DNA from 3 places in the Streptomyces sp. NPDC005706 genome. Region 3 is predicted to be linked to each of the others. Evidence: riboswitches for the same ligand, from Rfam matches in the RefSeq annotation. Region 3 holds a riboswitch; each other region holds the start of a gene.
What was found. A riboswitch is a leader RNA that binds a small molecule or an ion and turns the genes downstream of it on or off. The one in region 3 is predicted to bind cyclic di-AMP.
Positions count from the first base shown of each region.

Region 1: another riboswitch for cyclic di-AMP. It lies ahead of ABZ478_RS15525 (C40 family peptidase); the one in region 3 lies ahead of ABZ478_RS23645 (transglycosylase SLT domain-containing protein).
Region 2: another riboswitch for cyclic di-AMP. It lies ahead of ABZ478_RS21795 (transglycosylase family protein); the one in region 3 lies ahead of ABZ478_RS23645 (transglycosylase SLT domain-containing protein).

Region 1 is NZ_JBEXYS010000007.1:120,748-128,373, forward strand. It holds gene ABZ478_RS15495 (adenosylmethionine--8-amino-7-oxononanoate transaminase) at 1-1,168, opposite strand, end outside; gene bioB (biotin synthase BioB) at 1,161-2,384, opposite strand; gene ABZ478_RS15505 (8-amino-7-oxononanoate synthase) at 2,532-3,659, shown strand; gene ABZ478_RS15510 (DUF397 domain-containing protein) at 3,755-3,979, opposite strand; gene ABZ478_RS15515 (helix-turn-helix transcriptional regulator) at 3,989-4,849, opposite strand; gene ABZ478_RS15520 (ATP-binding protein) at 5,061-5,519, shown strand; gene ABZ478_RS15525 (C40 family peptidase) at 5,712-6,185, opposite strand; cyclic di-AMP (ydaO/yuaA leader) riboswitch at 6,189-6,412, opposite strand; gene ABZ478_RS15530 (hypothetical protein) at 6,754-7,062, opposite strand; gene ABZ478_RS15535 (ATP-dependent Clp protease proteolytic subunit) at 7,070-7,626, opposite strand, start outside.
Region 2 is NZ_JBEXYS010000013.1:108,155-115,780, forward strand. It holds gene ABZ478_RS21775 (SurA N-terminal domain-containing protein) at 23-670, shown strand; gene ABZ478_RS21780 (nucleoside triphosphate pyrophosphohydrolase) at 816-1,784, shown strand; gene ABZ478_RS21785 (cytochrome P450) at 1,830-3,119, shown strand; gene ABZ478_RS21790 (transglycosylase family protein) at 3,268-4,326, shown strand; cyclic di-AMP (ydaO/yuaA leader) riboswitch at 4,503-4,675, shown strand; gene ABZ478_RS21795 (transglycosylase family protein) at 4,680-5,372, shown strand; gene eno (phosphopyruvate hydratase) at 5,712-7,019, shown strand; gene ABZ478_RS21805 (septum formation initiator family protein) at 7,142-7,618, shown strand.
Region 3 is NZ_JBEXYS010000015.1:95,739-103,364, reverse strand. It holds gene ABZ478_RS23665 (M56 family metallopeptidase) at 1-886, opposite strand, end outside; gene fahA (fumarylacetoacetase) at 1,094-2,311, opposite strand; gene ABZ478_RS23655 (hypothetical protein) at 2,570-3,871, shown strand; gene ABZ478_RS23650 (Cof-type HAD-IIB family hydrolase) at 3,956-4,768, shown strand; gene ABZ478_RS23645 (transglycosylase SLT domain-containing protein) at 4,831-5,316, opposite strand; cyclic di-AMP (ydaO/yuaA leader) riboswitch at 5,320-5,506, opposite strand; gene ABZ478_RS23640 (polyprenyl synthetase family protein) at 6,039-7,049, shown strand; gene ABZ478_RS23635 (DUF2092 domain-containing protein) at 7,295-7,626, shown strand, end outside.

The sequences.
Region 1 (7,626 bases), on a different contig from region 3:
GCACGGCGGCCCGGGTGGCCGCGGTCATGTCGACCTCGTGGTCGAGCTGCACCACGCCGATGGCGCCCAGGACGCGGACGTCCCTCACCCCCGGCAGCGCGGCGGCCGGTGCCAGGCCCGCCCGCAGGCCCGCCTCGATCCGCCGGACCTCCGCCCGCCAGTCCTGCCCGAGCAGCAGGCCGATCGAGGCACAGGCCACGGCCGCCGCCAGCGGGTTGCCCATGAACGTCGGGCCGTGGGCGAGCACCGGCACCTCGCCCCGCGAGATGCCGTCCGCCACCCGCGCCGTGCACAGCGTGGCCGCCATGGTGAGATAGCCGCCGGTCAGCGCCTTGCCCACGCACATCACGTCCGGGGTGACGCCCGCGTGGTCCGCCGCGAACAGCGCGCCGGTGCGCCCGAATCCGGTGGCGATCTCGTCGAACACCAGCAGCACGCCGTGCTCGTCGCACGCCTCGCGCAGCACCCGCAGATACGCGGGGGAGTGGAACCGCATCCCGCCGGCCCCCTGCACCACCGGCTCCACGATCACCGCGGCCAGCTCGTCGGCGTGCCGCCCGATCAGCTCACGCAACCGCAGCGCGTACGGCTCCTCGTACTCGGCCGGCGGAGTGTCCGCGAACACCTGACGCGGCAGCACACCGGTCCACAGGTCGTGCATCCCGCCGTCGGGGTCGCACACCGACATCGGGTTCCAGGTGTCCCCGTGGTAGCCGCCGCGCCAGGTCAGCAGCCGCTGCTTGGCCGGGCGGCCGAGCGAACGCCAGTACTGCAGGCACATCTTCACCGCGACCTCGACCGACACCGAGCCGGAGTCGGCGAGGAACACATGCTCGAGCCCCTCCGGAGACATGTCGACAAGGAGCTTCGCCAGCCGGACGGCGGGCTCGTGCGTGAGCCCGCCGAACATGACGTGGCTCATCCGCCCGAGCTGCTCACGGGCCGCCTCGTTGAGGACGGGGTGGTTGTAGCCGTGGATCGCCGACCACCACGAGGACATGCCGTCGACCAGCTCGCCCGAGCCGTCGGCCGGGCGCAGTCTGACCCCGCTCGCCGACTCCACGACGAGCGGTTCGGCGCGCCCGGGCATCGGACCGTACGGATGCCACACATGCCGCCGGTCCAGCTCCAGCAGCTCGGGCACGCTCAGGCCGGGCAGGTCAGGCATTGGGCGCGAGATCCGTTCCGGCGCCCCGGCGGCGCACGGCGACCAGGTCGGTGCGCGCCTCGTTCGCCGCGGGCTCCGGTGCGGACGCCGTACCGCAGACACCGCCGCCCTCGTGCGAACCGCAGCCGGCCTCCGCGTGCGAACCGCAGCCCGCCTCCGCACCCGACCCGCACCCGGCGCTCTCGTGGGAGCCGCAGCCGCCGGCGGCGGCCGCCCGGTGCTCCGGCAGGGTCACCTGCTCGGCGCCCTCCACCTCGAACCCGGCGTCCGCGATCATCTCCAGGTCGGCCTTGCCCGCCTGGCCCTCACTGGTCAGGTAGTCGCCCAGGAAGATGGAGTTGGCCAGGTTCAGGGCCAGGGGCTGCATGGTGCGCAGGTGGACCTCGCGGCCGCCCGCGATGCGCACCTCGGCGTCCGGGCAGACGAAGCGGACCATGGCGAGGATGCGCAGACAGCGCTGCGGGGTGAGGTTCCACTCCTTGCCGAGCGGGGTCCCCTCGAACGGGATCAGGAAGTTCACCGGAACGGAGTCCGGGTCGAGCTCGCGCAGCGAGAAGACGACGTCCACCAGGTCCTCGTCGCTCTCACCCATACCGGCGATCAGCCCGGAGCAGGCGGACAGCCCGGCGGCGTGCGCCTTGTTCACCGTGTCCACCCGGTCGGCGTACGTGTGGGTGGTGGTGATGTCCCCGTACGTGGCCTCGGAGGTGTTCAGGTTGTGGTTGTAGGCGTCCGCGCCCGCCTCGCGCAGCCGTTCGGCCTGGCCGTCGGAGAGCAGGCCGAGACAGGCGCACACCTCGACGTTCTCGTGCTGGTCCTTGATGGTCCGGATGGTCTCGGAGACCCGGTCCACGTCCCGGTCCGTGGGGCCGCGCCCGGACGCCACCAGGCAGACCCGCTTGGCGCCGCCCGCGAGGCCCGCGGCGGCGGCCTCGGAGGCCTCGCCGGGCTTCAGCCAGGTGTACTTGAGGATGCCGGCCGTGGAGCCGAGCCGCTGGGAGCAGTAGGAGCAGTCCTCGGGGCACAGGCCGGACTTGAGGTTGACCAGATAGTTGAGTTTCACGCGCCGGCCGAACCAGTGCCGGCGCACCTTGCCGGCCGCGGCCACCACATCGAGCAGGTCGTCGTCGGAGGTGGCGAGCACGGCGAGAGCCTCGTCGCGGGTCGGCGACTCGCGCCGAAGCCCCTTGTCCACCAGCGTGTTCAGCAGGTCCATGAGGCACGATCCTGTCCTACGGGACCGCCTCGGGCCAAGGAGAGTTTGCACAACGGAGACGGTTCACCGTGTGGGTATTGCCACACCCTGGGTGGAGGGCCGTACGGCTAGTGTCTGTCCGCTACCTACAAAAGCCCCGGAGGACCCATGGCGTTCGGCTGGATCGACGAGCAGGCCGAGGCGCGCCGTCGCGCCGGACTCGTACGGACCCTGCGCCCGCGCCCGGCCGACTCGCCGCTGCTGGACCTGGCGAGCAACGACTACCTGGGTCTCGCCCACCATCCCGAGGTCGCCGAGGGAGCGGCCGGGGCCGCCCGGACCTGGGGCGGCGGGTCCACCGGTTCCCGGCTGGTCACCGGTACCACCGAGCTGCACACCGAGCTCGAGCGGGAACTGGCGGACTTCTGCGGCTTCGAGGCGGCCCTGGTCTTCTCCTCCGGCTACGCCGCCAACCTGGCCGCGGTCACCGCGCTGGGCCCGCACGGGTCCCTGATCGTGTCCGACGCGGGCAACCACGCCTCGCTCATCGACGGCTGCCGGCTCGCCCGGGGCACCACCCAGGTGGTCGGGCACGCCGACCCGGAGGCCGTGGGCAAGGCGCTCGGCACACACCCGGGACCGGCGATCGCCGTCTCCGACACGGTGTTCTCCGTCGACGGCGACGCGGCACCGCTGGCCGCCCTGGCCGAGGCGTGCCGTGAGCACGGCGCGGGCCTGGTCCTGGACGACGCGCACGGGCTCGGGGTGCTCGGTGACGGCGGCCGGGGCGCTCCGTACGCCGCCGGGCTGGCGGGCGCCGCGGACGTGGTCGTCACGGCGACACTGTCGAAGTCGCTCGGCAGCCAGGGCGGTGTGGTGCTGGGGCCGGCCCGGGTCGTCGCCCACCTGGTCAACGCCGCCCGCACGTTCATCTTCGACACCGGTCTCGCCCCCGCGGCCGTGGGCGCCGCGCTCGCGGCGCTGAGGCTGCTGCGGCGCGAGCCGTCGCGGGCGCAACGGGCCCGCGCGGTCGCCGCCGAACTGCACGCACGGCTGACCGCCGCGGGTCTGGAGGCGGTACGACCGGACGCCGCGGTGGTCTCCGTGCGGGCTCCGTCCCCGGAGCAGGCCGTGCGCTGGGCGGCCGACTGCCGTACGGCAGGCCTGGCCGTGGGCTGCTTCCGTCCTCCTTCCGTGCCCGACGGCATCTCGCGGCTGCGGCTGACCGCCCGTGCGGACCTCTCCGGGGCCGAGATCGAACGCGCTGTACGTGTGATTCGCGAGGCGCGACCATGAGTCGGCGTGACACGGCCGCACATCTGGCGAAAGTGATCGGATCTGATCAGTAGGGGTCGGCCCGCCGGCCGGTGGTCAGGTCGGGTTCGACCCGGTCACCGGAGCGTTGCCACGAAGCCCGCCCAGCTCCCGGGGGAGAAGAGCAGCGCGGGTCCGGCCGGAGCCTTGGAGTCGCGCACGGCGAGCAGTCCGGCCCACGGGCCGGAGTGCGGCCGGGCCGTCTCCACGCAGTTGTTCGCTCCGGTGCTGTAGCTGCTGCGCAGCCACCGCACGTCGTGCAGATCGGTACTGGCTGGGACGTTCCGAGGCAGTGCTGTCATGGTGCCTCCTTACGCGCCGTCACCTATCCCGGCGATGTAGTCCAACGATTCCTCGGGTGAAAGGGCGTGGAACTGAAGGGTGTCGAAGGCCTCGGCGTAGGCCATGAGGTCTTCTTTCCGTTCCAGGTAGAGGCTACTCGTCAACTGGTCGAGAACAACCACGTCCAGATCAGAAGTGCTCGGAAATGAGAAGATAACGAAAGGCCCGGTGAGGCCGATATGCGCCCCCGCCGCGAACGGCAGTACCTGGAGCCGAACCTGGGGCAGCCGGGCGGCCTCCATCAGCCGTTCCAGTTGCCGCGCCATCACCTCGGGGCCGCCGACCTCCCGCCTGAGCACCGCCTCGTCCAGTACCGCGGTCAGCTTCAGCGGCGGCTCGGACCGGAGCACGTCCTGCCTCGCGAGCCGCACCTCCACCAGGGCGTCCAGCCGCTCCTCGTCCACTCCCTCCACCGCCGCCCGGGTCACCGCGCGAGCGTATTCGGGCGTCTGCAGTAGGCCGGGAACCACCGTGGTCTCCAGGGTGCGCATCCCGCTCGCCTGCGACTCCAGACTGATGAAGTCGCGGTAGGTGGGCGGCAGGACGCCCCGGTACGCGTGCCACCAGCGGTTGCGGCCGCCCGCGTCCTTCGAGCCCGTCAACATCAGCAGCAGGTCGCGCAGTTGCCGGTCCCGGACGTCGTAGGCGTCGAGGAGTAACCGTACGTCCGCCGGCCTCACCCCGCTGGCGCCGGTCTCGATGCGGCTCACCTTCGACTGGTGCCAGCCCACCAGGAGGGCCGCCTCGCCACTGGTGAGCCCGGCCCCGGTGCGCAGCGCGCGCAGTTCGGCGCCCAGCTTGCGGCGCCGGACCGCGGGACCGTTCTGCATGGGAACTCCTTACTCCTTCCGGGCCGCCCGGATACGGTCTCGCGTCGCAGAGTTCACCGCTTCGGGCGACAGATATATGCATATCTTGGTGGATCGCTCCCCTGACCGGCCCGGTGATGGCAGTCTGGCGAAGAAGCACCAGTCCGGGACCGTACTCGAACCATCCGCTCCTCGTCGGACTGCGGTCCCGTGGGAAAGGGACGACGTCGCCATGGCAGACCACCTGGAAGCATCCGTCACTCTGCCGAGCGATCCCGCCTCGGTCTCCGCGGCCCGTTCCTACGTGGTGGGCACCCTCGCGGAGTGGGGCCTGCCGTCGGACACCGACGTGGCCGACACCGTGCGACTCATCGTCTCCGAACTCGCCACCAACGCCGTGCAGCACACCTTCGGTCAGTCACCCACCTTCACGGTCGACATCGCGCTGGACCGTGACGAACACCTGCGCATCGGTGTCACGGACAGCCATCCGCGCTTTCCGAAGAGACTGCCCGCCGCCGTCCAGCAGGACAACGGGCGCGGCATGGTCATCATCCGCTGGCTCACCGCCGAGTGCGGCGGCAGACTCCGCGTCCGCCCCACCCGCGAGGGCGGCAAGACGGTGTCGATCGAACTGCCGTGGACGCCCCAGGGGGAGCAGCTCACGACGGCCGGGCAGCAGGAACCCTAGAAGAGGAACTGCGGAAGCCGGGGGACCGCGGCCCGGCGCGCGGCCCTGCGGCCGCCTCGGTGGCCCGTCACGGAGCCGGACGCGGCCGCGCCGCCCCGGGGCCGCCCGCGTGCTTCAGGCGGGCGCCGGGACGGCGCCGACGGTCAGGGGGAGCGGCCCTGCTGCTGGAGCCGCTCCGGGGGCTGGGCCGGGTCAGCTGACCCGGCCGTACCAGACGCTCCGTGTCCAGATCTTCTCGAGCCGCACCACGGCCCCGGTCTTCGGGGCGTGCCAGATCTTGCCCTTCCCGGCGTAGATGCCGACGTGGTAAACGCTGGATCCGGAGTGGAAGAAGACCAGGTCACCGGCCCTGCGGTGGCCGGCGGAAATATGCCGGGTCCGGTTGTACTGCTGGGCTGCCGTACGCGGCAGCTTCTTGCCCGCCTTCTTGAACGAGTAGAGCGTCAGACCCGAGCAGTCGAATCGGCGCGGACCGGTTGCCCCGTACTGGTAAGGAGAGCCCTTCTTGGAGGCGGCGATGTGCAGAGCCTTCGTCGCCAGCGTGGCGGCCGAGGCCTCACCGGCCAGGCCGGGCACGGCGATGGAGCCGCCCACCGCGGCAAGCGTAAGAGCCGAGGCCGTACCGGCCCGGGCCATCATCGACGGGACACGATTCAGCGCAGTCATGCGCAACCCTTCGTCAGCCGCCTGTGAAGGATGACCTGTCGGATTCGGGCTGGCGAAGTGGCCCGGCCGCGTTGCCGCGGCTTCACCCCAAGGGCTGCTCGGCACGACCGTCCGTCTGCGACGAACGTCCGTCCCGGCGACCCGTCTTGCCTGGGTCCTCCACTCCTGCCGATCCACTCCTGTCGACCGGTCATCCGGGCGGCGGCAGGACTCGGCGTCCGCACGGATCGCCCCGCCGCGGTGGCGGGGTCTTGTCGTCAGACAGGGATCTTCACTCACAGGTGTCCGAAAATCCCAATGGAACCGGGGATTTGTGGCGTTACTCACCACTCACCCGTTCGGGTGGACACTGCTCTGTTCGAGTCTCCGTCAACTCCCGGACGTAGCCCCGGACCTGGGAAAAAGCGTCTCCGCGCATCTCCCCGATCCGCCGATCGCGCAAGTCGGAGAGTCAGAAAAAAAGCCCGGAGATACTCCGGCCGGGGGTACGTCGTTCGGGCCGTTTCAACTCCACGCCGGGCGGACCGTCGACGATCGGGTCCACCCGGCGCGGGAACCGGCGTCCGGGTCAGCCCACGCAATCGGGCGGGAGCACGACGCGCGCGGTACGGCGCTCACCGTCGAGCACCCGCAGCGCCCGTGCCAGCGTGTCCCCGTGCAGCTCCGTCTCGCCCCGCCGGTGCATCAGGGCGAGCGCGTCGCGCAGCTCGGCCGCCTTGCGCACCAGGGCCTGCGCCGCGCGCAGCCCGCTGTAGGTGTCTCCCGGCCGCGCCGGGTTGATCCGGCCCAGCAGGTCGGCCGCCTCCAGGTAACGGTCGATCAGCTCGCCCTCGGCCCTGGTCAGCGCGGGCAGCGGCGGAAGCTCCGGCGGCAGCATCGGCGGGTCACTCCGCCCGCTCGGCGCCGGGAGCGGCCTTGCGGCTCGGGACGACACCGTCCACCAGTCCGTACGCCAGCGCGCCCCGCGCGTCCAGCACCAGATCCCGCTCCAGGTCCTGGCCGACCTGCTCCGGCGTGCGCCCGGTGTGCCGGACCAGCAGCCCCTCCATCAGCGCCCGCATCCGGGTCAGCTCCCCGGCCTGGATGAGGAGGTCGCTCGGCTGTCCCTGGGCCGGTTCGGGCAGCGCGGGCTGCTCGAGCACCACGCGCGCCCCCGGCAGGATGAAGCGCTTGCCCGGGGTGCCGGCCGCGAGCAGGACCGCGGCGGCGGAGGCGGCCTGGCCCAGGCAGTAGGTCTCCACGTCGCAGCGGACGTAGCGCATCGTGTCGTAGACGGCGGTCATGGCGCCGAACGAGCCGCCCGGGCAGTTGAGGTACAGCGTGATGTCCCGGTCCGGCGCGGTGTGTTCGAGTTGCATGAACTGGCTGATCACATCGGTCGCCGCGGTGTCGTCGAGAGGTGACCCGAGGAAGACGACCCGGTTCTCGAACAGCTTCGAGT
Region 2 (7,626 bases), on a different contig from region 3:
ACAAGCTCCCCTGGAGGTCTCCTTGCACCGCCGCCGTCGCACCGCGCTCCTCCTCTCCGCCGCGATCGCCGCCGCGGCACCCGCCCTCACCGCTTGCGGAGGCGAGGCGCACCCGGGCGCCGCCGCGGTCGTGGGAGGAGAGCGGATCACCGTCGCCCAGCTCGAGGGCCGGGTCAACGAGGTACGCCAAGCGCAGCGCGCGGCGGTGCGGGACGAGACCCAGTACCAGCAGGTCCTCGCCTCCACCGGCAGTCTGACCCGCGACACCCTGCACAACATGGTCCTGGACCAGGTCCTGCACCGCGCCGCGCGGGACGCGGGGATCTCGGTCACCCGCAAGGAGGTCTCCGGGATGCGGGCCGGCCTGGAGCAGCAGGCCGGTGGCACCAAGGGCCTGGAGACCGCCTGGCTGCAGAAGTACGGCATCGCGCCCGGCCGCCTGGACGACAACCTCCGGCTCCAGCTCGAGGCGCAGAAGCTCGCCGCGAAGCTCGGCTCGGACACCACGCAGCCCGCGTTCTGGAAGGCCCTGTCCCGGGCCTCCCAGGAACTCCACGTCGACCTCAACCCGCGCTACGGCGCCTGGGACGTGCGCAAGAGCAGCCGCGTGGACGCCAAGACGCCCTGGGTGCGGGAGGCCACGGCGACGGGGGCGCAGCAGCCGGCGTAGCGGGCGGTCGGCGCTCCTGTGCCGGGGCGCCGGAGCGGGTACGGCAGGGGGCCGACGGGGGCCGGTCGGTCATACGGTCACACGTTGCCCCCGGCCCTGTGGACAACCGATCCCGTCCCTCTTCCCCGTGGGTTACGTTCGGATGGTGAACGCAACCAGTCCCGAGGCCGCCCCCGGCCGCATCGTCCTGCTCACCACCAGCCACCGCGTCGCACCCGGCCTGCTGTCCTGGCCCGCCTGGCAGGCGCTGCGCGCCGCCGACGCCGTGCTGTGCGCGGACGGCGCCCATCCGCAGCTCCCCTATCTGCGGGAGGCCGGGATATCCGTGGCGGAGGCGGCGCCCACCGCGCAGGAGCTGCTCGACACCTGCGCGGGCGGGCGTACGGTGGTCGTCGTGGCCACGGGGGAGGGCGAGCCCGCCCTCACCGACGGCCTCGCCCGCCTCGCCGGTTCCGGACGGTTCCGGATGCCCGAGCTGGAACTGCTGCCCGCCTCCTACGACCTGCCCGGCGCCCGCCTCCTCGACCTCGTCCAGGTCATGGACCGCATCCGGGTCGAATGCCCCTGGTCGTCCCGGCAGACCCACCTGGGCCTGGCGAAGTACGGGATCGAGGAGGCGTACGAACTGGTCGAGGCGATCGAGGCCGGTGACCGGGAGGAACTGCGCGAGGAACTGGGCGACGTCCTGCTCCAGGTCGTCTTCCACTCCCGCATCGCCGAGGAGGACCCGCAGGCGCCGTTCTCCGTCGACGACGTGGCCGGCGGCATCGTCGCCAAGCTGATCCACCGTCACCCGCACGTCTTCGGCGACGAGACGGCCGAGACCCCGGAGGACGTCAAGGAGCACTGGCTGCGCACCAAGGCCGAGGAGAAGCGGCGCACCTCGGTCACCGAGGGCGTACCCCTCGGCCAGCCCGGCCTGGCCCTCGCCGCCAAGCTCGCCTCCCGCACCCGCACGGCGGGCCTGGAGGTGCCGCTGCCCGAGGGCGAGGGCATCGGCTACGAGCTGCTGGCCCTGGCGGTCCGCGCGGAGTCGGCCGGCGTGGACCCGGAGGCGGCGCTGCGCGCGGCGGCGCGGGTGTACCGGGACGCGATACGGGCGGCCGAGAGCTGACACCCGCGCCGCGGAGCGGGCGTCCGTGACCGATACCGTCGAGGAGTGACCGACCAGCCCGCCCCGCCCAGCACCGCCCCGGAACTGTTCACCTGGGAGTTCGCCGCCGACCCCTACCCCGCCTACGCCTGGCTGCGCGAGCACGAGCCAGTGCGCCGGACGAGGCTGCCCAGCGGGGTCGAGGCCTGGCTGGTCACCCGGTACGCCGACGCCCGGCAGGCCCTCGCCGACCAGCGGCTGAGCAAGAACCCCGCGCACCACGACGAGCCCGCGCACGCCAAGGGCAAGACCGGTATCCCGGGTGAGCGCAAGGCCGAGTTGATGACGCACCTGCTGAACATCGACCCGCCGGACCACACCAGGCTGCGCAGACTGGTCAGCAAGGCGTTCACGCCGCGCCGGGTCGCCGAGTTCGCGCCCCGGGTGCAGGAGCTGACCGACGACCTCATCGACGGGTTCGCGAGGACGGGCTCCGCCGACCTCATCCACGAGTTCGCCTTCCCGCTGCCCATCTACGCCATCTGCGACCTGCTCGGCGTCCCGCGCGAGGACCAGGACGACTTCCGCGACTGGGCCGGGATGATGATCAGGCACGGCGGAGGACCGCGCGGCGGGGTCGCCCGGTCGGTGAAGAAGATGCGCGGCTACCTCGCCGAGCTGATCCACCGCAAGCGTGCGGCACTGCCGGAAGAGCCATCCCCGGGCGAGGACCTGATCTCCGGCCTGATCCGCGCCTCCGACCACGGTGAGCACCTCACCGAGAACGAGGCCGCCGCGATGGCCTTCATCCTTCTGTTCGCCGGCTTCGAGACGACCGTCAACCTCATCGGCAACGGCACCTACGCCCTGCTCAACCACCCGGAGCAGCGCCACCGGCTGCAGAACTCCCTCGCCCGCGGCGAACAGGGTCTGCTGGAGACCGGTGTCGAGGAACTGCTCCGCTACGACGGCCCGGTCGAGCTGGCCACCTGGCGGTTCGCCACCCGGCCGCTGACCCTCGGCGGGCAGGAGATCGCGGCCGGCGACCCGGTGCTCGTCGTCCTCGCCGCCGCCGACCGGGACCCGGAGCGGTTCGCCGGTCCCGACGTCCTGGACCTCTCCCGCGGGGACAACCAGCACCTCGGCTACGGCCACGGCATCCACTACTGCCTCGGCGCCCCGCTCGCCCGGCTGGAGGGCCGGACCGCGCTCGCCACGCTCCTCACCCGCCTCCCCGACCTGCGGCTCGCGGCCGATCCGGCCGACCTGCGCTGGCGCGGCGGGCTCATCATGCGCGGCCTGCGCACCCTGCCCGTGGAGTTCACCCCGGCCACGGAACAGGCCGTACAACCGTAAACATGACGGGCGTTCAACTCTGTGATCTTCACGTGATCTGTGCGGCATGAACTTGTGACAAGTGATCGTATGCCTATACGTTCACCCATCAACGCGGCCCGAGCATTGGGCGCCGCGTCGGTCCCGCTGTCGCACGAAAGGCTTCCGCATGCTCTCCGGGAACGGTCGTCACCGTCGCCCCCGTCAGGCTCCGGCTCTTCTCGTCGCGGCCGGAGTGACCGGCTCCGCCATCGCCATCCCGCTCCTCGGTGCCGCGAGCGCCAACGCCGCCGACGGCACCACCTGGGACAAGGTCGCCGAGTGCGAGAGCGGCGGCTCGTGGAGCGCCGACACGGGCAACGGGTACTACGGCGGACTGCAGATCTCCCAGGACGACTGGAACGCCTACGGCGGCACCAAGTACGCCGCCACCGCCGACCTGGCGAGCCGTTCCCAGCAGATCGCCGTCGCCGAGAAGATCCTCGCCGACAAGGGCACCACGCCCTGGACCACCTGTGCCCTGCTCTCCGGCCTGACCTCCGACTCAGGGTCCCTGGACGTCGACACGGGCGTCGCAGGCTCCGGGAAGTCCGGCTCGGACCACGGCGGGTCCGGCGACTCCTCCGGCTCCACGGACTCGTCCGATTCCGCCGGTGATTCCGACTCGTCCGGTCTGCCGGATTCCTCCTCCTCGCCCGACTCCTCCGACTCCGGCTCCGAGTCCGACTCTTCCTCGGACTCGGTCGGCAAGTCGTCCCCGGACGCGGGCGAGAGTGCCGGCTCCAAGGGGTCGGACAAGGGCACGGACACTCCCAAGTCCGACAAATCCACCTCGCCGCGCGCCGGGGAGTCGCAGGGGAGCGAGTCCGCGACCCCGGACCCGGTCGTGGAGGACTCGGACAATTCATGGCAGACCGGCGGTTCTTGGAGCCTCGTCGACACCGGAGCGCTCAGCAGTGGCGGACGTCACCGCGGCGGCAGTGCGGACGAAAGCGTGACAAACGGTCAGGACGCCTCCTCGTCGGGGAAGCACGCCTCCCGCGGGACGGACACCTACACCGTGCATGAGGGCGACACCCTCGCCTCCATCGCCGACTCCCTTGACGTGGACGGCGGATGGCACGAGCTGTACGCCCGGAACAAGAAGGCCATCGGTACCGACCCGAACCACATCTCCGCCGGTCAGACCCTGGAAGTCGGTAGCGAAACGGGCCAAAAGCAGCGGTAGTTGACGACCGGATTGGGCGTCGATGTCCGTTTCGGTGAAAGTGTGGGATGAGTCTCAGAAGCCCTGATCGTCTTTGAAATTCCCTCGATCGCGTGTCTACGGTCGTGACCGCTCGTCACCACGAGCCCCGGCTGTCGCAACGCCGAATCCTGCCAGCGGCCGCCCGGGAACAGTCGTCGCGTAAAGCGCCGTAGGCAGGAGCGGGGGACCCAAGGTAAGTGCCGGAACCAGCGGTCACGCTGGAACCGGCTAGGGGTGGAGCCGCGGCCCGTGAAAGCGGGCCCGCGGCCGGGCAACTCAACCGGCCCGAACCCGACAGCTCACCTCGCAGGCGTCGGTGAGGGGATCCATCCATGCTGTTCTCCAGCAAGGGCAAGCACCGTCGTCCGTCCAAGGCCACCCGTGCCATCGCGCTCGCCGGTGTCACCGGCGCCGCCGTCGCCGCCCCGCTGATGGCGGCCGGCAACGCCTCCGCCGCCACCACCTCCGAGTGGGACGCGGTCGCCCAGTGCGAGTCCGGTGGCAACTGGTCCATCAACACCGGCAACGGCTACTACGGCGGTCTGCAGTTCTCCGCCTCCACCTGGGCCGCCTACGGCGGCACGCAGTACGCCGGCCAGGCCAACCAGGCCTCCAAGGCCCAGCAGATAGCCGTCGCCGAGAAGGTCCTCGCCGCCCAGGGCAAGGGCGCCTGGCCGGTGTGCGGCAAGGGCCTGTCGAGCACCCCCAACAGCGGCTCCGCCCCGAGCGGCTCCTCCAAGAGCACCTCCTCGGGCAGCACCGCCACCCGCTCCACCGACCAGCAGGCCGCCTCCCGTTCCAGCGAGCGTCCGGCCGCGAGCGCGAAGAAGACCGTCACCACCCCGACCGGCAAGAAGGTCAAGAAGGGCGACGGCGAGTACAAGGTGGTCAAGGGCGACACCCTCGGCACCATCGCCGAGAAGCACAAGGTCGACGGCGGCTGGCAGAAGCTCTTCAAGCTGAACAAGGACATCGTCGAGGACGCCGACCTCATCTACCCGGGCCAGCAGCTGCACCTGAAGTGACACCTGGCTCCGACCGGAACCACAGTGCCCTCACAAGGCCGTCCCCCAAGCTGAAGGCCGCGTGAGGGCCATTCCCCCCGTCCCCCACGGGCTCCCCGCCCCGGTGCGTGTTCCCCCATACGCACCGGGGCGGGGCTGTGTTTTTCCCGGCCCCTTTCCCCATTCGTTCGCGGAACCTCACCGAACCGCTTTGTTCCGGGCAGGAACAATGGGTACCGTCTCCCTGTCCACGGGACGGTCGGTCGGTGGCCGACGCCCCTTGGACGGTTAGGCTCTAGTCGCAAGGCAGAGCCGTAAGGCACCCCGCCCCGCACTTCCAGCGTCACATCCATGAAGGAGATGCTCGTGCCGTCCATCGACGTCGTCGTAGCCCGGGAAATCCTGGACTCCCGAGGCAACCCCACGGTCGAGGTCGAGGTCGGCCTCGACGACGGCAGCACGGGTCGTGCCGCCGTGCCGTCCGGTGCCTCCACCGGTGCCTTCGAGGCCATCGAGCTCCGTGACGGCGACCCCAACCGCTACCAGGGCAAGGGCGTCGAGAAGGCCGTCCTCGCCGTCATCGAGCAGATCGGCCCGGAGCTCGTCGGCTACGACGCCACCGAGCAGCGCCTGATCGACCAGGCCATGTTCGACCTGGACGCCACCGACAACAAGGGCTCGCTCGGCGCCAACGCCATCCTCGGCGTCTCCCTCGCCGTCGCGCACGCCGCCTCCGAGGCCAGCGACCTGCCGCTGTTCCGCTACCTGGGCGGCCCGAACGCGCACCTGCTGCCGGTGCCGATGATGAACATCCTGAACGGCGGCTCGCACGCCGACTCCAACGTGGACATCCAGGAGTTCATGATCGCTCCGATCGGCGCGGAGTCCTTCTCCGAGGCCCTGCGCTGGGGCACCGAGGTCTACCACACGCTGAAGAAGGTCCTGAAGAGCAAGGGCCTGTCCACCGGCCTCGGCGACGAGGGCGGCTTCGCCCCGAACCTCGGCTCCAACCGTGAGGCCCTCGACCTCATCCTCGAGGCCGTCAAGGAAGCCGGCTACGCGCCCGGCGAGCAGATCGCCCTCGCGCTCGACGTCGCCGCCTCCGAGTTCTACAAGGACGGCAAGTACCTCTTCGAGGGCAAGGAGCGCTCCGCCGCCGAGATGACGGAGTACTACGAGGAGCTCGTCGCGGCCTACCCGCTCGTCTCCATCGAGGACCCGCTGTTCGAGGACGACTGGGCCGGCTGGAAGATCATCACCGACAAGCTCGGCGACAAGGTCCAGCTCGTCGGTGACGACCTGTTCGTCACCAACCCCGAGCGCCTCGCCCGCGGCATCGACGAGGGTGCCGCCAACGCCCTGCTGGTCAAGGTGAACCAGATCGGCTCGCTCACCGAGACCCTGGACGCCGTCGAGCTGGCCCAGCGCAGCGGCTTCAAGTGCATGATGTCCCACCGCTCCGGTGAGACCGAGGACGTCACCATCGCCGACCTGGCCGTCGCCACCAACTGCGGCCAGATCAAGACCGGCGCCCCGGCCCGCTCCGAGCGCGTCGCCAAGTACAACCAGCTGCTGCGCATCGAGGAGATCCTCGACGACGCCGCGGTGTACGCCGGCCGCAGCGCCTTCCCGCGCTTCCGCGGCCACACCGAGGTCTCCAAGGGCTGACCTCCGCCGGGCCGATCCGAACGGGACGACCCGGATATCAGCCAGTCGTACGTACGTCCCCGTACCCGGTCCCGTACCGTGTGCGGGGACGTACGCACGTGGAAGGGGAGGCGGAGAGCCAGATGGCCGTCAAGGACCGGGACCGTTTCTCCACCGCCACCAGGCTGCGCGCGCTCGGCGAGCAGACCGCGGCCAGGGTCTACCGCTCCCAGACCAAACGGCAGGCCCGCCGCTCCCGGCTCACCGGCCGCGCGGCCCTGCTGGCACTGGTGCTGTGCTCGCTGATCGTCGCCCTCGCCTACCCGATGCGGCAGTACGTCTCCCAGCGTGCCGAGATCTCCGACCTCCAGCGGGAGCGGGGGCAGGCCCGGCAGCGCGTCGAGCAGCTGCGTGACCTCAAGGCGCGCTGGCAGGACGACGCCTACGCCGAGCAGCAGATCCGGCGCCGGCTGCACTATGTGATGCCCGGCGAGACCGGCTACGTCGTCGTCGACCCGGGTGAGGCCAAGCAGTCCCGCGCGGACCTCGGGGCCGCCCGCCGGCCCTGGTACGCGAACGTCTGGGACGGGGTCGACAAGGCGGACGCCTCCGACCAGTGACCGGACCC
Region 3 (7,626 bases):
GCACCAGCGCGGCCACCGTGGTGGTCAGCGCCCGGTGCCGGCGCAGCAGCCGCGGCGGGGGCTCCAGAAGGCGGTCCACGCGTTCGCCGAGGAGCCGGTGGCTGGAGGCGCAGGACAGGACGCCGCGGTGCTGGTTCAGCTCGATCAGGGCGAGGGCGGTGGTGAGGTGGCCGCAGCGGCGGGAGGCGGTGTCGTCGGCGGCCAGTTCGACCAGACGGTGCGTCTGGTCGCAGAAGTGGGCGAAGAGCGGGACGCCCGGGAAGCCCGTGGCGAGCGCGGTGGACAGATGGAGCAGCCAGTCGTGGTGGGCGCGGGCGTGGCCGCGCTCGTGGGTCAGGACGGCGTCCAGCTGGCGGCCGGTGAGGCGGCGCAGCGCCCCGGTGGTGACGACGAGCTGGGGCGGGTGCCCGGGCATCCACCAGGCGTCCGGGTACTCGTCCTCCAACACCAGCATCGGGCCGCGCGCCGCCGGCAGACCCGCGGGCAGATCGGGCGCGCGTTCCCGCAGGTGCGCCCGGGCCTGGCCGCGGCGCCTGCGGACCTCGGCGAGTTCCCGGGCGAGCATCGCCGTCGTCCAGGCGGCCCCGCAGGCCAGCAGCAGGGTGAGGGCCACGGCCCAGACCGGTGCGGTGGACAGGTCGTACGCGGCGGTGACGGCGGGCGGCGCCGGGGCGAACACATGGTCGCGGACGGTGTGGAAGACGGCCGCCGTGCCCAGCACCAGCGCTGTCAGGCAGCAGAGCAGGACCGTGGCGACCAGGCACTGCCACACCCACAGGGCCACCACGGGCTCCCGTTCGGTCCAGTCGGCCCGGGTCAGCGCGCGCGGTGCCGGTACGGCGGCCGTCAGGGCGACGACGCTCAGCAGGAGCAGGCAGACCGTCATGCCGGGGCTCCGGTTCGTGGTCGGAGAGGTGCGGGTGTCGGGTGGTGCCGGGGACGTGCCGGAGGCGCGTCGGGTGATGCCGTGTCCCCGCCAGTATGACGGGGACACGGGGCGCGAGTCAGGTGTCCGGCGGGGATCGCCCCCGTCAAGGTGAGTTCGCCCCGCCTTTCCGGACACCCGGCCCCGCCGTCACCTGCCGGCGGCGTCTCAGCCCGACACGATCCGCCCGCTGACCTCCCCCAGTCCGACCCGGCCGCCGTCCGGTCCCGGCGCCCAGGCCGACAGGGTCACCACGTCCCCGTCCTCCAGGAAGGCGCGCTTGCCGTCGGGGAGTTCGAGCGGGTCGCGGCCGTTCCAGGTCAGCTCGAGCAGCGAGCCGCGCTGGTCCTCGGCCGGGCCGCTCACCGTGCCCGAGCCGTACAGGTCGCCGGTGCGCAGCGACGCGCCGTTCACCGTCATGTGGGCGAGTTGCTGGGCGGCGGTCCAGTACATCGTGGAGAACGGCGGCTCGGACACCGTGTGACCGTTGATCGCGACGGAGATCCGCAGGTCGTAGCCGCCGGGTTCGATGCCGGGAGCGGCGTCGTCCAGGTAGGGCAGCAGGGGGTGCGTGCGCTCGGGGGGCGTCACGCGGGCGTGCCTCAGTGCCTCCAGCGGGGTGATCCACGCCGACACCGAGGTGGCGAAGGACTTGCCGAGGAAGGGGCCCAGCGGGACGTACTCCCAGGCCTGGATGTCACGCGCCGACCAGTCGTTGAGCAGGCACAGACCGAAGACGTGCTCCTGGAAGTCGCCGAGCGCGACGGGCCTGCCCGGTTCGGAGGGCACGCCCACCACGAAGCCGACCTCGGCCTCGATGTCCAGCCGTACCGAGGGCCCGAAGACCGGTGCCGGGTCGCCGGGGCCCTTGCGCTGCCCCGACGGCCGGACGACGTCCGTGCCGGAGACGACCACCGTGCCGGAGCGGCCGTGGTAACCGATCGGCAAGTGCTTCCAGTTGGGGGTCAGTGAGTCCTCGGCGTCGGGGCGGAAGATGTGGCCGACGTTCCGGGCGTGGTTCTCGGAGGCGTAGAAGTCGACGTAGTCCGCGACCTCGAAGGGCAGGTGGAGGGTCACCGACGACAGCGGGTGGAACAGCGGCTCGATCGTCGACCGGTGCGAGGGAACCGTCACCCACGCCGTCAGCGCGCGCCTCACGTCCGACCACGCCGTCCGGCCCGCGGCCAGCAGCGGGTTGAGGGTGGCCTGCGCGAGCAGGGAGACGTACGGCGAACCGAGGGCGGCGGCCGCGGCGCCCGCGTCGAGGACGTGGTCACCGAGCCGGACACCGACCCTGCGCTCCGTGCTGCCGGAGGGTGAGAACACACCGTAGGGAAGGTTGTGCGGGCCGAAGGGGTCGCCCTCGGGGACGTCGAAGGGGGGCATGGGGTGCTGCCTCACTCTCATCCGGGCCATGCATGGCGATGCGTTCCATGTGATCGCGCCACACGTTACGGCCGGGACAGGTGTCTTGGGCAGTGCCGCAAGGGTTGTCCGCCAGATGTCTAAAGAGTTCGCAATGTCCGAATGACCCTTGTCGGAGGTCGCAATTCCGGCTTAGCGTCCTTTGGGAGACACGGGCGGGGTGGGTCCGGTCCGTAGGGGGGACACGTGGGGGGACCCGTGGCCGACGACGCCGTCGGCGTGCCTGTCGAGGCGGACCGCGATGTGCCGGGCCTGATCGTCAAGTTCGGCGACTACCCGCTGCACCACGGCGGTGTCGGCGCGATCCGCAGCCTGGGCCGCCTGGGCGTCCCCATGTACGCCGTCACCGAGGACGCCTACACGCCGGCGGCCTCGTCCCGCTATCTCACCCGCGCTTTCGTCTGGCCGACGACCGGCGCCGAGGAACCGGCCCGCCTGGTCGAGGGCCTGCTGCGCATCGGCCGCCGGATCGGCCGCCCGGCCGTCCTGATCCCGACGGACGAGGAGGCCGCCGTCCTGATCGCCGAGCACCAGGACGAACTGGCCGGCCCCTTCCTTTTCCCCCGCCTCGACCCCGCCCTGCCCCGCCGGCTCGCCAGCAAGCAGGGACTGCACGAACTGTGCGCGGAACACGGCGTCCCGAGCCCGCCGGCCGCGTTCCCCCGGTCGTACGACGAGATCGTCGCCTTCGCCGACACGGCCCGCTTCCCGGTGGTGGCCAAGAACGTGGTGGCCACCGGCCTGTCCGGCCTGGCCCACCTCCCGCCGGAGCTGGCCGGAGCGGCCGGCGACGGGCCCGCGCCCGCCTCCCCGGTCTCCCACAGCTCCCAGCACCACGACCTCGGCCGTTTCGCCGGCCGGGAGCTGATCGTCATCGGTGCCGGCCAGTCCGCCCTGGAGACCGCGGCCCTCGCGGCCGAGGCCGGCGCACGGGTGCGCGTCGTCTCGCGCGGCCGGGGCCGGGTCGCGTTCGGTGCCCCGCCCTGGCGCCAGCCCAAGCTGCGCCCCGAGTCGCCGTTCGGCCGCGCCTGGTCGCTGTGGGCGCTCAGCCACTACGCCCAGCCGTACCGCTTCCTGCCCGCCCGGACCCGGCACCACCTGGTCCGCAGGGTCCTCGGCCCGCTCGGCGCCTGGTGGCTGCGCGAGCGCTTCGAGGGCCAGGTCCAGGTCCATGAGGTCGACCGGGTGCTGGGCGCCGAGGCCCCGGACGGCAGCCCGGTGCTCACCGTCCGCACCCACGGCGGCCGCGTCGAGCGGCTGGCCGCCGACCACGTCGTGGCGGCCACCGGCTACCGCGTGGACATCGCCGCGATGGACTTCCTCGGGCACGGACTGCGCACCCGCCTGGCGGTGAGCCGGGGCGCCCCGAGGCTCGGCGCCGGCTACGTCTCCTCCGTCCCCGGCCTGTACTTCACCGGACTTCCCGCGGCGTCCTCCTACGGCCCGGTGATGCGCTTCGTGTGCGGCACCGAGTTCGCCTCACCGCGTCTGGTGAAGCACCTGGCCGCGGCCCACGGCTGAGACCGGGAAGAGGCTCGCGGCCGGACCTCAAGTCCGGCGAGAACCGGGTGAGTCGGCGGGGCGTGCGGTCCGTATTCTCTGATCATGGCCGCACCTCCCCCGTACGCACTGATCGCCACCGACCTGGACGGGACGCTGCTGCGCGGCGACGACACCGTCTCCGACCGGTCACTCGCCGCGCTGGAGAGGGTGAGGCGGGCCGGTGCCCGGCACCTGGTGGTGACGGGCCGGCCGGCCCCCCGCGTACGGCCGCTCCTGGCCGCCCTCGGCTGCACGGGACTCGCGGTGTGCGGGCAGGGGGCGCAGGTCTACGACGCCGGTACCGGCCGCCTGCTGGGGTCGGTGCGGCTGGACCGGGAACTGGCGGAGACGGCGCTCGGCAAGATCGAGGCCGAGGTGGGGCAGGTCTTCGCGGCCGTCGACCAGGACGGCGTGGACGGGCTCACGCTGATCGAACCCGGGTATCTGATGCCCCACCCGACGCTGCCCGCCGTGCGGGTCGGCAGGCGCGACGATCTGTGGCGCGAGCCCATCAGCAAGGTGCTGCTGCGCCATCACGCGCTGTCGGACGACGAGTTGGCGGCGACCGCGCGCGCGGCGGTGGGCTCGCTGGCCACGGTCACCATGTCGGGGCCGGGCACGGTGGAACTCCAGCCGTGCGGGGTCACCAAGGCGACCGGGCTCGCGCTCGCCGCCGGTCATCTGGGGATCACCGCCGAACAGGCCCTGGCCTTCGGCGACATGCCCAATGACGTCCCCATGTTCGACTGGGCGGGCCGCGGGGTCGCCATGGCCAACGCCCACCCCGAACTCAAGGCGGTCGCGGACGAGGTCACGACGTCGAACGAGGACGACGGCGTCGCCGTCGTCCTCGAAGAACTGTTCCCGGCCGGCTGACCGGGACGCGAACAGCGGCCCACGGCGGGCGCCGGTCAGGTGGCGCCCGCCGCGGGTGCCGGTCAGTAGGCGCCGTTGACGTTGTCGATCGACCCGTAGCGGGCGGCCGCGTAGTTGCAGGCGGCCGTGATGTTCGCGACCGGGTCGTAGGGGTCGAACGCCGTTCCGGCCACGTGGTAGGTGTTGAACGTCGGGTCGATCACCTGGAGCAGGCCCTTGGACGGGATGCCCTTGGCGGCGTTGGAGTCCCACAGGTTGATGGCGCGCGGGTTGCCCGAGGACTCGCGGATGATGTTGCGGTGGATGCCGTTGTAGGTGCCCGGGATGTGCTTCTCCGCCATGATCGCGAGGGACTCGCGGATCCAGCCGTCGAGGTTGTTCGGGTACCCGGCGAGGGTGGTCCCGGTCGAGCCGGCGGAGTCGGCCGCGGAGGCGCTGGTCGCACCGGCGACCGGAAGGGCGAGCACGGCGGCGCCGGTGCCGAGGACGGCGAGCCTGCGGACGAGGCGGCTGGTGCGGACGCGGCGGGGCTGGGCGGCAGCAGGCATGGCGAAGTTCCTCTCCGTCGCCTGCGAGGTGAGCTGTCGGGTTCGGGCGGGGAGGTGCCCGGCCGTGCCGCCCCCGAGGCGGCACGACTTAACCCCTTGCCGTTCCGGTGACGACACGCGTCGTCCGGTCCGGCGAACTTACCTGGGTCCCCCGCTCCTGCCGTACGAATGAGTTCGTCGATGGGTGGTGTCGGGCGGCGGCAGGATTCGGCGTTCCGCTCGACTGGCCGGAACGTATGCGAGAGCACATGTCCGGAACAAGTGTCGGATTCACGTAAAAGCCAAGTTGACCTTGTTCTGTTCCGATTTGGGCACTTGATCCTTTGCGACTGCCAATGTCCAACTGGCCGATGCCGCAAGGGAGAACGGGTGGTGGCCGGGTCGGGCGGCCGGACGGGGGCGCGTGACCCAATTCACGAAATAGCAAAGTATTCCAAATCAGACATGAGGGATTTGGCAGGGAGGGTGAACCGGAGGGGGGCGCCCGGTCGGATACCCCGTGGCCGATTTGCTGCGCGTCGTAAAAGGTGCATTAAGGCGCTTAATGTCCGTATTATCGGGTGGTCGGCAGTGCGTCGATCGTGGTCCGATGCCGTCCGTGCCGGACCGGTGGGCGCCCTCGGTGATCGAAACAGGACCGGATACGCTGACTTGAGTGAGGGCAGCGACCTATCGACAAACCGTGTAATCGCCAGCAGACACCAGCAGACAGGAGACCCCTCGTGACCGTCGTCGGGCCGTTCGGGCTGAGCGTGCGGGACCAGGCTCTGGAAGCCGATGTCCAGGCCGGATTGACGGCTGTCGAGGAAGGCTTGCTCGAGGCCACCAAGAGCGAGGTCCCGTTCATCACGGAGGCCGCGCAGCACCTCGTACGGGCCGGCGGGAAGCGGTTCCGGCCGCTCCTCGTGATGCTCGCGGCGCAGTTCGGGGACCCGTACGCGCCCGGCATCGTGCCGTCGGCCGTGGTGGTGGAGCTGACCCACCTGGCCACGCTGTACCACGACGACGTCATGGACGAGGCGTCCGTGCGGCGCGGGGTGGACAGCGCCAACACACGCTGGGGCAACTCCGTCGCGGTCCTCACCGGCGACTTCCTCTTCGCCCGCGCCTCCCAGATCCTCGCCGACCTCGGCCCCGAGGCGGTCCGGGTCCAGGCCCTCGCGTTCGAGCGGCTGGTCACCGGCCAGATCCTGGAGACCGCGGGCCCCTCGGACGGCCGCGACCCGGTCGAGCACTACCTGGACGTGCTGGGCGGCAAGACCGGCTCCCTGGTGGCGGTCTCCTGCCGGTTCGGCGCGATGATGTCCGGCGCCGACGAGACGGTCGTCGACGTGCTCACCCAGTACGGCGAACGGCTCGGAGTCGCCTTCCAGCTCGCCGACGACGTCCTGGACATCGCCTCCGACTCGCACGAGTCCGGCAAGACCCCGGGGACCGACCTGCGCGAGGGCATCCCGACGCTGCCCGTGCTCCGGCTGCGCGAGCGCGCGGCCCGGCTGGGGCTGCCCGAGGACATCGCGCTGTGCGAGCTGCTCGACTCCGACCTCGGCGACGACGCCCGGCTCGACGAGGCGCTGACCGCGCTCCGCGCGCACCCCGCGCTGGAGCAGGCCCGCCGCGACACCGTCCGCTACGCCGAGGAGGCGCGCGCCGCGCTGGCCCCGCTGCCGGAGTGCGACTCCAAGGCGGCGCTGCTCGAACTGTGCGACGCGGTGGTGCACCGGGCCGGCTGAGCCCCCTGCCGGCGACCGAGGGCGGTGTCCCCCGCGCGACCCCTACGGGTCGGGGGAGACACCGCCCTCGGGTGTCATACCGCAGGCGTACACGGAGTTGGTGCCGTGGTCTGACGCTTCCTCACGGCCGATTTGGTCATATGGAAACCACGGAAATCACCACTCCTCACCGATTCGGGTGAGAATGGCGGCTCAGGTGGACCAGTGTGGGGACAGCCGCCGCCGACGACGGAGGTAAGGCACAGATGGCACCGTACGAATCCGACGACGCAACGGGCGCCGCGCGTGACGAGGACCTGCCCACCGGACGCCGCAAGGCCGCCCGGTACGTGGTCCCGGTCGCGGTGGTGGGGGTGGCGGCGGCCACGATCGGGCTGGTCCCGGCGCTCGCCGACTCCGGTGACCCCGATCTGCCGAAGATCACCGCACAGCAGCTCATCGACAAGATCGCCAAGTCGGACGTGCAGCAGCTGTCCGGCACGGTGAAGGTCAGCACCGACCTCGGCCTGCCGGACCTCGGCGGCCTGGAGAGCGGACTGATGTCCGGCGCGGCCCGCGGTGACGGTGACGGCTCCGC